DNA from 3 places in the Micromonospora sp. WMMD734 genome. Region 3 is predicted to be linked to each of the others. Evidence: riboswitches for the same ligand, from Rfam matches in the RefSeq annotation. Region 3 holds a riboswitch; each other region holds the start of a gene.
What was found. A riboswitch is a leader RNA that binds a small molecule or an ion and turns the genes downstream of it on or off. The one in region 3 is predicted to bind cobalamin.

Region 1 (3,934 bases), 1.3 Mb from region 3:
GACCGCCAACGGATCGTCGGCGGCGAGCAGCGACGGATCACCGGTCATCTGCGCGACCCTACCCGCAGCCGGTTGCCGTGCCCCGCCGCCCGGGTAGGGCGGGGTCAGGACCGAGTCTCACCGCCACCGGCCCGCACCGCCACCTTGGTCGCCGGAGGCGGACCGGCCGGTCATGGTGCATGCCGGTCTCCGGGCCCGGCCGGCGCGGTGAACCGGAGCTGCCACCGCTGGCCGTACCGGCTGAGGCGCACCACCGCCAGGGGGGCGACGTCCAGCCGGGGCAGGGCGGCCATCGGCAGGCCGAGCGCGTGCACGATCGCCACCCGGACCACCATCGGATGGGTCACCGCGACGATCCGCCGGCCCGGCCCGAGCCGGTCGTCGAGCCAGCCGGCGACCCGCTCGCGCAGCGCGACGAGGGACTCCCCGCCGTGCGGCGTCGCCCCGGGCGTCTCCCACCACTGGCGCAGCGCCCCGGGCTCGCGCGCCCCGACGTCGGCCAGGCTGCGCCCGGCCCAGCCGGCGTAGTCGCAGTCGGCCAGCGCGGCCTCGACGGTGGGCCGTAACCCCAGGGCGTACGCGGTCTGCACCGGTGCGGTCGCCGGGCTGGTCAGACAGGTGTCCACGGTGCCCAGTGGCCCGGTCCGGCCGTGACCGGCCAGGGCGAGGGCGGCCTGTCGACCGCCCTCGTCCAGGTCGTCGTCGCCCGCGCCGAACACCGCCCGCCGCAGCGCGCCGGTGTGGGCGTGGGCGACCAGCCGCAGGCTGGTCGAGGTCACGGGCGGGCCGGCGTGCCCTGACCGGTCAGCGGCGCACGGGCCCGGTCGCCGGGGCGCGGCCCTGCGGTGCGTCGGCTCATCAGGGCGCTGAACAACAGACCGAGGGCGGTCCACAGCACCACCTGGGTGCCGAGCGAGGCCAGCCGGAAGTTCCACAGCAGGGCTGCCGGGAAGTCCTCCGGGACCTCCTGGAACGACGGCAGGACGACGTACCCGACGCCGGCGACCAGGACGAACCCGCCGAGGGCCGCGCCGCACCGTTGCCAGGGCGGCGCGTCGGCGCGGACCGACCGGTAGCCCAGGGTGCCCGCCCAGACGGCCACCAGGCCGAGCACCACCAACGCCAGGTAGGCGGCGGTGCGCTGGTCGATGGTGTCGGGGTTGCCCACCGCCGGGGGATTGGCCGGGTACTTCCCGAACGGCACGAGCACTACGCCGAGCAGGGCACCGCCCGCCAGCAGCAACGCCGTCCGGCCGTCGTCGGCGGCCGGGAACCGTCGGCGCAGCAGCACGTACGCGGTCGCGAGCAGGCCACCCATCGCCGTCCCGAACAGGCCGGTGGCCAGGAACAGGCCGAACCGCTGCCCGTCCCGGCCGACCAGGTCCTCGGCGTGGTGGTCGTCGGCCACCGGCCCGGTGTGGGTGGCGGCCTCCTCGATCGCGATGGCCGCGTCGATGCGCGGCTCACCGGCGAGGTAGCCGAAACCGCCCGCGAGTAGACCGGCGACGAGGCCGGCGAGGAGCCCGCGGAGCAGGACGGTGACGAAGGTGGGTGGGTTGTGGGCAGCGGTCAGTGGCACGGGACACCGAGCAGGTGCCGGCCGTCGTGCATCAGTTCGTGCAGGAACATGCCGCTGCGCGAGACCGCCCCCTGGTCGAACGCGACCAGGTAGGTGAGCAGCAGGAGTACGCCGACGACGGCCAGGGCCGTCCACCACAGACGGGTGGACCCGACGGGGTGCACCAGCGGCTGGGCAGGAGTGGGACTCGACATGGGATTCGAACCTTCCCGGGGATGACGCGTCCCCATCGCAAGGCTGCGGACGACCGAGCGTCCTGGCTCACGGACCCGTCGACGACGGAACCGCTCACAGTGGCGCGACCGCGCCGGATTCCCACCGGCTTACCTCGCGACGCCGCAGATAGTGGGTCGACCGTAACGGCGCGACCCCCGACCGGTCAATCGTCGCCCGGGGAATGTGACGTGCCGGCCGGGGGCGGCACGTCATCCGCCGGCCGGTGCGGGGCGGCGTCGCGGCGACGTCGGGCCGCCACGCCCAGGGCGACGTCGACGACGAGGAAGGCGAGCAGGCTCAGCCCGAGCAGGGGCAAGGCCCAGCCGATCGCCGCCACCACCGGTACGCCGACGGGCACCGCCCACCACGGCAGGCCCCGCACACCACCCCGGGGTGGCGGAGTGCCGGTGCGGGCCCGGCGGTCCGCCCGGGTGGGCCGGCGCTGCCACCACATCCGGTAGCCCCAGACGACGACGCAGAGCAGCCCGAGGGCCAGCGCGGCGAGCAGGATCTGGTTGACCGGGCCGAGGAGCACCCCCATGTGGGCCTGGATGCCGAGTCCACTGAGCTGGGCCAGCAGCGGCCAGTCGGCGAAGTCGCTGCGGGCGGTGACCGTCCCCGTCGTGGGGTCGACGGCGACCCGGTCCTTGGCCACCGGCCAGGTGTTGTCGACCTGGGTGACCGTCCAGGCCGAGCCCGGCTCGCCGGGGGCGATCTCGACCGGGCCGGCCAGCCCGGCCGTCCGGGCGGCGGTCAGCACCCGGTCGAAGGCGGCCGACTCGACCACCCCGCCGGCCCCGGCGGCACCGTGGTGGCCGCCACCGGGGTCGGCCGGAGCCGGTCCGGCGGCGAGGGCGGTGGAGAGTTGCGGGGCGCGGGCGTCGAGGGCGTCGAGACCGGCGCCGAAGTTCGCCCCGGCGTACCGGGACCAGGTCAACCCGGTGGCCGCGAGGAACAGCAGGCCGACGGTGAGCCAGATCCCGGTGGTGGCGTGCCAGCTGCGGGTCCGGCGCACCCCGCGGGCGGCGGTCAGGTCCGGTACGAGCAGGTGCCGCGCGGTGGACCGGGAGGCGCGGCGGCGACGCCACCACAGCACCACCCCGCCGAGCGCGAGCACCCACAGCCAGCTCGCGGCGAGCTCCGAGTAGTGCCGGCCGACCGCGCCCAGGTGCAGGTTGCGGTGCAGGTCGTCCAGCCAGGTGGTGGCCGGTGTGGACCCGAACCAGGTGGTGAGCTGCCCCTGCACCCGGCCGGTGTACGGGTCGACGTACACGGTGTGCTGCTTGTCCGCCAGCTCCGGCACCGTGAACACCACCCTCGTGGTCCGGTCGCCGGTGCCGGGCTGCACCGCGCTGACGCTGCCCTCCGGATGGGCGTTGCGGGCCGCCCCGACCTGGTCGGCCACCGGCACCGGGCGCTCACCCACCTGCGTCACGGTCAACACCTCGCCGTAGAGCGCCGCGTCCACCTGCGGGGCCACCGTGTAGGCGAGCCCGGTCAACGCGGCGACCACCAGGAACGGCGCGACCAGGATGCCGGCGTAGAAGTGCAGCCGCAGCAGCAGCGCGCCGAACGGGGAGCCACCCCGGGCCGGCCGGGCGGGTGGGGCGGGTTCCGGCCTCGGCGGGTCGGACAACTCAGTGACAGACATATCCATCCGATCGAATGTGTTGGATGTATTCGATGGTCGCCCCGTGCCTGCGGGTCAGCCGATTCCCTGCGATCGGCCCCGCCTGGTGAGGTAGTCGCAGCGGACGTCCCCGCGGTTCCCGGCACATGTCCGGACGGGCCGGCGGCGTCACGGGTCCACAAGGGACGACCGTCTGCCGGCACGGGTCTGCCGACCGCGACCGCCTGCGGCCCAGCGGCGGCGGGTGGCTTCAGGGGCGCCGCGACCGGCGTCGCCGACGCAGCAGGGCTGCTGCGGCCAGCAGGACGACTACCGCGCTGCCGGCGGCACCGACGACGGTGGACCGCCCGCCGCCGCGCCCCACCGCGACGGCCGCAGCGGTCGGCGGGTCGGGGGACGCGGTGGGCGGACCGGGGGACGGCGCGGCCGGACCGGCCGGGTCGGCCACGGTGAACGGGTACGACCCCTGCACCGGGTGCCCGTCGGCGGAGACCACCCGGTACGCCACG
Region 2 (3,934 bases), 590 kb from region 3:
GGTCAGCCCGACCGACCGCGGATACTCCCCGGTGTCGGCGAGGTAGCGGGCGAGCAGCGAGTCGGCCAGCGCCACCCCGACGTCCCAGGCGTTGCGGCTGGGGATCGCCTTCGGGTCGACGGAGTAGAAGTTTCGGCCGGTGGGCAGCACGTTGACCAGGCCCCGGGTGGGCGACCCGGACGGTCCGGGCGGCACGAACCGGCCGGCGAGCGCGCCGAGGGTGTGGGTGATCTCGTCGGTGGTGCGGTCCAGCCGGGGCACCACCTCGCGGGCGGCGAACCGGAGCACCTCGACGGCGTCGGGGCAGCCGTCACCGGTCACCTCGGTGACCACCGCGTCGGCCCGGTCGGCGTCCCAGCCGAGGGTCTCCATGCCCAGGACGAGCCGCCGGGCCAGCGCCTCGATCAGGTCCACCGCGTCGGCAGCGGTGACCGCCGGCCCGTCGACGACGTCGGTCAGCGCCGCCGGCACCGCCACCCGGGCCCCGGGCTCGGCGAGCAACGCCTGCTCGTCGAGGCCGTAGCCGGCGGCGAGGGCCTGCCGCAGGCCGGGCAGGGCCCGGCTGCCGCCCCACACCTGCGGGGCGCGCAGCACGGCCAGGACGAGGTTGACCCGGGCCTCACCGGTGGGCACCCCGGCCAGGACGTGCAGCCCGTCGCGGATCTGCACGTCCTTGACCTCGCACAGGTAGCCGTCGAGGTGCAGCACGAAGTCGTCGAAGTCGTCGGCGGCCGGCATCGCCTCGGTGTGCAGGTCGTGGTGGAGTTCGGCGGCGCGCACCAGCTCCCAGATCTGCCCCCGGACCACCGGCACCTTCGCCGGGTCGAGCGCCTGCACGGTGGCGTACTCGTCCAGCAGTTGTTCGAGTTTCGCCAGCTCGCCGTAGGTCTCGGCGCGGGCCATCGGGGGCACCAGGTGGTCGACGACGACGGCGTGCGCCCGCCGCTTGGCCTGGGTGCCCTCGCCGGGGTCGTTGACGATGAACGGGTAGACCAGCGGCAGGTCACCGAGGACGGCGTCGGGGGCGCAGTCGGCAGCCAGGCCGAGGCCCTTGCCGGGCAGCCACTCCAGGGTGCCGTGCTTGCCGAGGTGCACCACCGCGTCCGCGCCGAAGCCGCCGTCGTCGACCGGCGCGGCCAGCCACCGGTACGCGGCGAGATAGTGGTGGCTGGGCGGCAGGTCGGGGTCGTGGTAGATGGCGATCGGGTTCTCGCCGAAGCCGCGCGGCGGCTGGATCAGCAGGGTGACGTTGCCGAACCGCAGCCCGGCCAGGACGATGTCCCCGTCGTCGGTGTAGAGCTGACCGGGTGGCTCACCCCAGTGTTCCCGCATCCGGTCCCGCAGGTCGGCCGGCACCTGGTCGAACCAGCGCCGGTAGGTCTCCCCCGGCACCCGGGCCTCGGCCGCGGACAACTGTTCCGGGGTGAGCCACTCGACGTCGTGGCCCCCGGCGGCGATCAGCGCGTGGATCAGCGCGTCCCCGTCGGTGGGTGGTGGCGCGTCGCCGAGGTGGTACCCCTCGGCGGCGAGGGCGGCGAGCAGGCGGACCGCCGAGGCGGGGGTGTCCAGGCCGACGGCGTTACCGACCCGGGAGTGCTTCGTCGGGTAGGAGCTGAGCACGATCGCCACCCGCTTGTCGGCGTTGGGCAGGTGGCGCAGCCGGGCCTGCCGGACGGCGATCCCGGCGACCCGGGCGGCCCGCTCGGCGTCGGCGGCGTAGACCGACAGCCCGTCGGCGTCGATGCGTTTGAACGAGAACGGCACGGTGACGATCCGGCCGTCGAACTCGGGGATGGCCACCTGCATGGCCGCGTCCAGCGGGGACAGCCCGGCGTCGCTTGCCGCCCACTGCTCCCGGGTGCTGGTCAGGCAGAGCGCCTGGATCACCGGCACGTCGAGGGCGGCGAGCGCGCCGACGTCCCAGGCGTCCTCGTCGCCCCCGCCGGAGGCGTCGGCGGCGACCGTCCCGCCGGCGGCGAGGACGGTGACGACGAGCGCGTCGCAGCGGGCGAAGAGGTCCAGCGGCCCGTCGCCCGGGGTGAGCCCGCGCAGCGAGCCGCAGAAGATCGGCAGCGGTTCGCCGCCGGCCGTGTCGACCGCGTCGGCCAGGGTCTGCACGAAACCGGTGTTGCCGGCCAACGCGTGCGCCCGGTAGAACACGATCCCCACCGTGGGCCGCCCACCGCCGCCCTGCCGCCCGTCCGGTCCGGCCGCCTGATCCGCCTGGTCGGTCGGGTCTGACTGGGCGGTCGGGTCTGCGTGGGCGGTCGGGCGGCGCCGGTCGAGGATGCCGTACGGCGGGGTGGGGGTGGGCGGGTCGAAGCCCTCCCCGGTGAGCAGGACCGTGTCGGACAGGAACCGCGCCAGCTGGGCGAGGTTCTCCGCGCCTCCCTCCACCAGGTAGGACAGCGCTTCGGTGGCCACCCCGGAGGCCACCGTGGACGCCGCCATCAGCTCCGCGTCAGGCACCGCCTCGCCGCCGAGCACGATCGTGGGGACCCCTGAGCCGAGCACCGCCGCGAGGCCGTCCGGCCACGCCTGCCGCCCGCCGAGCAGCCGTACGACGGCCAGGTCGACCCCGTCGAGCAGGGCCGGTACGGCGGCCACGTCGACCCGGGTGGGGTTGGCGAGGCGGTAGTCGGCGGCACTGGCGCGGGCGGCGAGCAGATCGGTGTCGGCGGTGGACAGCAGCAGGATGCGCACGTGCAGCTCCGGAGAGTGACGTCCGGCTCGACCACGGGGCCGGGCCGAGCGGGGCGGGAGGGACGCCGGTCAGCGGCGGCGGAGGTCGACGACCCCGCCGACGGCGGGGCACCCGGACCGGCCGTCAGCGGTACGTGGCAGGCCGACCGCCCCGGCGACGGCCGGCGACGGTGGGAGCGGCGGGAGCACGCGGCGGCGCGGGCTCGACAGTGATGCGGAAATCACCGACCGTGATCGGGTCGGCAGTGACGCTGCGCGTCATCGGGTCCTCCTCGGGTGTCCACGCCCTGGGGTTCTCCGACGGCCGAAGTATCCTGGCTCCCGGATCGACGCTCACCCCCGGCCTTCCAACCGTGCACGCACGGTCGTGACCCACGAGGGGGGATCGCTCCCCGGTGACAGTGGCGGGACCGCGTCGGAATCGCACCGACTTCCTTCACTGCCGTCAGGCCGCGAATGCTGCCACACTCCTCACCCCGAGGTCAACGGCGGCCACCGGCCCCACGACGGCACCGGTCGGCCCCCATGGTGAGGCCGACGGCGATGGTTCGCGCTCGTCCAACGGGGCGCGGCCCGCACCCGGACGGCCCGCACCCAGACGGCCCGTCCCCGGTGGATCGTCCCCGGTGGCTGGCCGGCCCCTGGCGGTCGGGATACCTCTTTCACACGCTGTCGAGCTGATGACGTCAACGACTCGGACCGGCATGGTCGGGTCCGACCGGACGGTGGTCGGGCGGATAGCCCCGGCCACCCCACCGCCGCCGCAGCGCGGCCCCGGCCCGATGCCTCGGGCCGCGCCGCTCCGACGCCACCGGTCACCCCGTCCCGACGCTGCGTCACCCCGCACCGACACCGCCGGCCATCCCGTCACGGCGGTGCGGGTCGGCACACCCGGCAGGCCCCGATCCGTCATCGTCATCAGCTCGAAAGGACCCGCATCGACATACCCACACCGAGTGGCCGGCGGACCGCAGGCCGGCGCACGCGGCCAGCACAGGCCGTCGCCACCCTGGCCGCACCCCACGGACCCGCAGCACCCCCACGACCCCGCCGCACCCCACGACCCCGCCGCACCCCACGCACGGCTGGTGGACAGTCAGCGCAGGCGGCGCTCGGGGTGGGCCCGGTTCCAGGCCCGCATCCGCTCCGGGTACCCGGTCTTGGCCGCCTCGTACAGGGGCACCGCGTGCCGGTGGGCCAGCTTCGCCGCCGTCCGCGGGGAGCCGGTGCG
Region 3 (3,934 bases):
ACCGGTGTTGTCCCGCAGCTCCAGGAACTCCTCGACGTCCGGGTGCCACGGTTCCAGATAGACGCAGGCCGCCCCCTTGCGCCGGCCGCCCTGGTTGACCGCCGCGACCCCGGCGTCGAGGGTTTTGAGGAACGGCACGATCCCGTTGGACCGGCCGTTGGTGCCTCGGATCAGCGCCCCCCGGCCACGTACCCGCGTGAAGGAGATGCCGATGCCGCCGGAGAACTTCGACAGCTTCGCCACCTGGTGGTAGCGCTCGTAGATCGAGTCCAGTTCGTCGCGCGGCGAGTCGACCAGGAAACACGACGACATCTGGGTGTGCCGGGTGCCCGAGTTGAACAACGTCGGGGAACTCGGCAGGTAGGCCAGCGACGACATCAGCCGGTAGAACCCGACCGCCTCGTCGGGCGTGCCGGACAGCCCGCAGGCCACCCGCAGCAGCCAGTACTGCGGGGTCTCCACCACCAGCCGTGACCGCGGGTGCCGCAGCAGGTAGCGGTCGGCCACCGTACGCAGCCCGAAGTACTCGAACCGCAGGTCACCGGCCGGGTCGACGGCGTCGTCGAGTTGGCTGGCGTGCCGGGCCACGAACGCGGCGGTGTCGTCGGCGATCAAGCCGAGGCCGTGGGCGTACCGGATGGACTCGCTGAAGGAGGTCACCTCCTGCCCGCGGACCTCCTCGTCCACGTAGGCGGCCAGCAGCCGGGCCGCCAGCCGGGAGTACTGCGGTTCCGTGCCGATCAGCTCGGCCGCCGTCTGGATCGACAGTTTGTCCAGCTCGGCCGTTGTCGCCCCGTCGTAGAGGCCACTGATCGTCCGGGTGGCCACCCGCAGCGGGTCGACCTCGTCCAGGTCGGTGGCCCACCTGGCGACGGCCGTGACGATCCGGTTGACGTCCACCGGTTCGGTGTCGCCGTCGCGCTTGCGGACCCGCATCGCGGGCCGGCGTGGCTGCGCGCCGTCGACGTCGGACGGTGGGCTCTGCGCTGTGCTCGTCATGACCTCTCCTCGCTGTCACCGATGGCCATCGGGACGCGGGAGAACGCCAACGGGCGCGGCGCGACGGCCGGCCCGGGTGCTGGCGTCGGTCGTCCCGCGCGACCTCCGACCGCCGCGCGCAGCAGCGCACGGCGCACTGGCAGGTCTTCGGACTCGCGGGCGTGACCGGGGTCGGTCGCCTACTGGCCGTCGCTTCCCAGACCTCGCGGTCCAGTGCTCGATGACGGCGGTCGTTCCCACTTACCGCTGCGGGGCAGTCCCGGATTCCCACCGGGTTCCCTGTTGCCTCGACCGGACCACCGGGCCCGGCCGAACCAGCTGCGTGGCACACCATATATGGCGTAGATGGGGGAGAGGCAACACTAGATGTCGCGTCGGCGTGTCAGATAACTCTCACCCGAGCGGCCGGTGGCCCGCAGTGACGCCAGCAGCCGCAGCGCGTCGGCGTCGGCGCTGCCCGGCTCGGCGGTGAAGACCAGCATGACCGGGCCGGGGTTGCCGGGCAGCGGGTAGGTGTCCCAGTCCAGGACGATGTCGCCGACCTCGGGGACCTGGAAGGTCTTGGTGCCGCTGACCGAACCGCGCACGTCGTGCCGGGACCACAGCCGCCGGAACTCGGCGCTGCGGATGCTCAGCTCACCGACGACGGCGGTGGCCCGGGGATGGGTGGGGTCCGTGGCGACGGCGGCGCGCATCATGCCGATGTAGTCCATGGCCTGCTGCTCCCAGGCCGCGCAGCGCCGCACCGGGGCCGCCGCCTCGTCGAACATCAGCAGCAGCATGTTGAGCCGGTCCGGCGGGTGGTCCGCCGGGTCACCGAGCAGCGCCACCGCCCACGCGTTCCAGGCGAGCAGGTCCAGGTGACGGCCGAGTACCACCGCCGGGGTGTCCATCACGCGCAGCAACCGCCTGGTGCTCTCCGGCACCCGCTCCGGGCCGTGGTCGACCCGGGCGGGCACCGGCCGGCGGGCGGCGCGGGCCAGGGTGAACAGGTGCCGGCGTTCGTCGTCGTCGAGGCCGAGCGCGGCGGCGAGCCCGTCCAGCACGTCGTCGGACGGGCGAACCTCCCGGCCCTGTTCCATCCGCTGGTAGTAGTCGGTGCTCAACCCGGCCAGCAGCGCCAGTTCCTCGCGGCGCAGCCCGGTGACCCGGCGTCGGCCGCCCGGCTCCAGGCCGACGTCCCGGGGGTGCAGCCGGCCGCGCCGGGCGCGCAGGAAGTCACCGAGTTCACGGGCGTACGGATGGGTCATGTCGCCAGTGTGACGCGGCCCGGACCGGCGCGGGTAGGTCTGCGGGACCTAGGCAACCGGCTACGACGGAGTCCGCCCGGCCGGTCCGTAGCGTCGGTGCTCCCACCCCCGACCGCTCAGGAGCAGCAGATGACCTGGACCGCCGACCACATTCCCGACCAGCGTGGCCGCACCGTCGTGGTGACCGGCGCGAACTCGGGCCTCGGTCTGGTCACCGCCACCGCGCTGGCCCACCGGGGCGCGCGGGTCGTGCTCGCCGTCCGCGACACCGCCGCCGGCCGGCGGGCCGCCCGCAGCATGGGCGGCGACGTCGAGGTACGCGAGCTGGACCTCGCCTCGCTGGCCTCGGTACGGGAGTTCGCGGCGGCCCTGGCCGCCGACCATCCGAGGATCGACCTGCTGGTCAACAACGCCGGTGCGGTGCTGCTCGGCCCGCGCCGCACCACCGTCGACGGCCACGAGCTGCATCTGGCCACCAACCTGCTGGGGCACTTCGCGCTGACCGGCCTGCTGCTGGGCAACCTGGCCGCCGCGCGGGCGGCCCGGGTGGTCAGCCTCAGCTCGATCACCCACCGCAACGCACACCTGGACTTCACCGATCTGATGGTCGAGCGTGGCTACCGGGGTTCCACCGCGTACGGCCGATCCAAGCTCGCCACCACCGTCTTCGGCATCGAACTGGACCGCCGGCTGCGCGACGCCGGATCACCGGTGCTCAGCGTGCTGGCGCATCCCGGCGTCACCCGCACCAACCTGACCCCCCGGGCCTGGTCCCACCAGGGCCGGCCCGGCCGGGTGTTGGCGCGGCTCAGCCTGCTGGCCACCCAGTCGGTCGAGCAGGGTGCGTTGCCCCAGCTGCGCGCCGCCACCGACCCGGCGGTGCGCGGTGGCCAGTTTTTCGGCCCGGCCCGCCTTTTCCAGACCTGGGGGCCGGTCACCGAGGTACGGGCCAGCCGGGAGGCCACCGACCCGGCCGTCGGCCGTCGGCTGTGGACGACGGCCGAGGAACTGACCGGCGTGAGCTATCCCTGACGCAGGGCGCACTAGCATGGCTGCGGTCGGTGACGGCGGCGGAGACGAGGCGACATGGGATGGCTCGGGCGGGTGCTCGGCGGCGGGGGCCGGCAGGTCCAGGACGATCCGGTCCGGCAGGCGGCGCTGTCGGCCGAGGTGCGGCAACGCTTCGGCGCGCACCTGGCCGTCCGACCGTCCGACCAGGTGGCGGGGATGGTCCGGCTGCTCGACGACGGCGACGGCCTGGCAGTGGCGGCGGCGATCGTCGGTGAGTTCGCCGATGCGGCCCACGCGGACCTGTCGGCCCAGACGGCGGAGCTGTACCGGCGTACCGGTCAGCGGTTCCCGGTGGACCGGCGCAACTACCGGCCGCTGTGGCGTGCGGCAGGCGGCCGGCTGCACTGGCCGCTGTTCGCGTTGCCCGGCGGCCTGCACCCGTACGTGCACGTCGCCGCCGCCACCACGGTGGTCGGCACCCGGGCGGCGCAGTTCGTCCGGGCGACCGACCCGCATCCGCTGCTCGCCCGCCTGTTCGAGGTGCTCGACCTCACCACCTGCGGTTGGGAGTACGGCCGGGTGCGGGTGGACCACGACGGGGCGTCGCTGGTGGGTCGACTGATCTCGACCACCCGGGACGTCCGGGCGGCGATGAAGGAACCCCCGTCGCTGCC

Region 1: linked by a shared signal. The riboswitch ahead of ACN267_RS10360 (CbtB domain-containing protein) and the one ahead of ACN267_RS04980 (ribonucleoside-diphosphate reductase subunit alpha) in region 3 are both predicted to bind cobalamin.
Region 2: linked by a shared signal. The riboswitch ahead of cobN (cobaltochelatase subunit CobN) and the one ahead of ACN267_RS04980 (ribonucleoside-diphosphate reductase subunit alpha) in region 3 are both predicted to bind cobalamin.

What each region holds. Positions count from the first base shown of each region.
Region 1 is NZ_JBMHMK010000001.1:2,458,392-2,462,325, reverse strand. Features, by position in the region: gene ACN267_RS10375 (ankyrin repeat domain-containing protein) at 1-48, opposite strand, end outside; gene ACN267_RS10370 (histidine phosphatase family protein) at 171-779, opposite strand; gene ACN267_RS10365 (CbtA family protein) at 776-1,579, opposite strand; gene ACN267_RS10360 (CbtB domain-containing protein) at 1,570-1,773, opposite strand; cobalamin riboswitch at 1,808-1,949, opposite strand; gene ACN267_RS10355 (PepSY-associated TM helix domain-containing protein) at 1,959-3,452, opposite strand; gene ACN267_RS10350 (copper resistance CopC family protein) at 3,676-3,934, opposite strand, start outside.
Region 2 is NZ_JBMHMK010000001.1:1,761,060-1,764,993, reverse strand. Features, by position in the region: gene cobN (cobaltochelatase subunit CobN) at 1-2,703, opposite strand, end outside; cobalamin riboswitch at 3,011-3,140, opposite strand; gene ACN267_RS07265 (hypothetical protein) at 3,800-3,934, opposite strand, start outside.
Region 3 is NZ_JBMHMK010000001.1:1,174,372-1,178,305, forward strand. Features, by position in the region: gene ACN267_RS04980 (ribonucleoside-diphosphate reductase subunit alpha) at 1-999, opposite strand, end outside; cobalamin riboswitch at 1,121-1,334, opposite strand; gene ACN267_RS04985 (helix-turn-helix transcriptional regulator) at 1,362-2,249, opposite strand; gene ACN267_RS04990 (oxidoreductase) at 2,379-3,281, shown strand; gene ACN267_RS04995 (hypothetical protein) at 3,336-3,934, shown strand, end outside.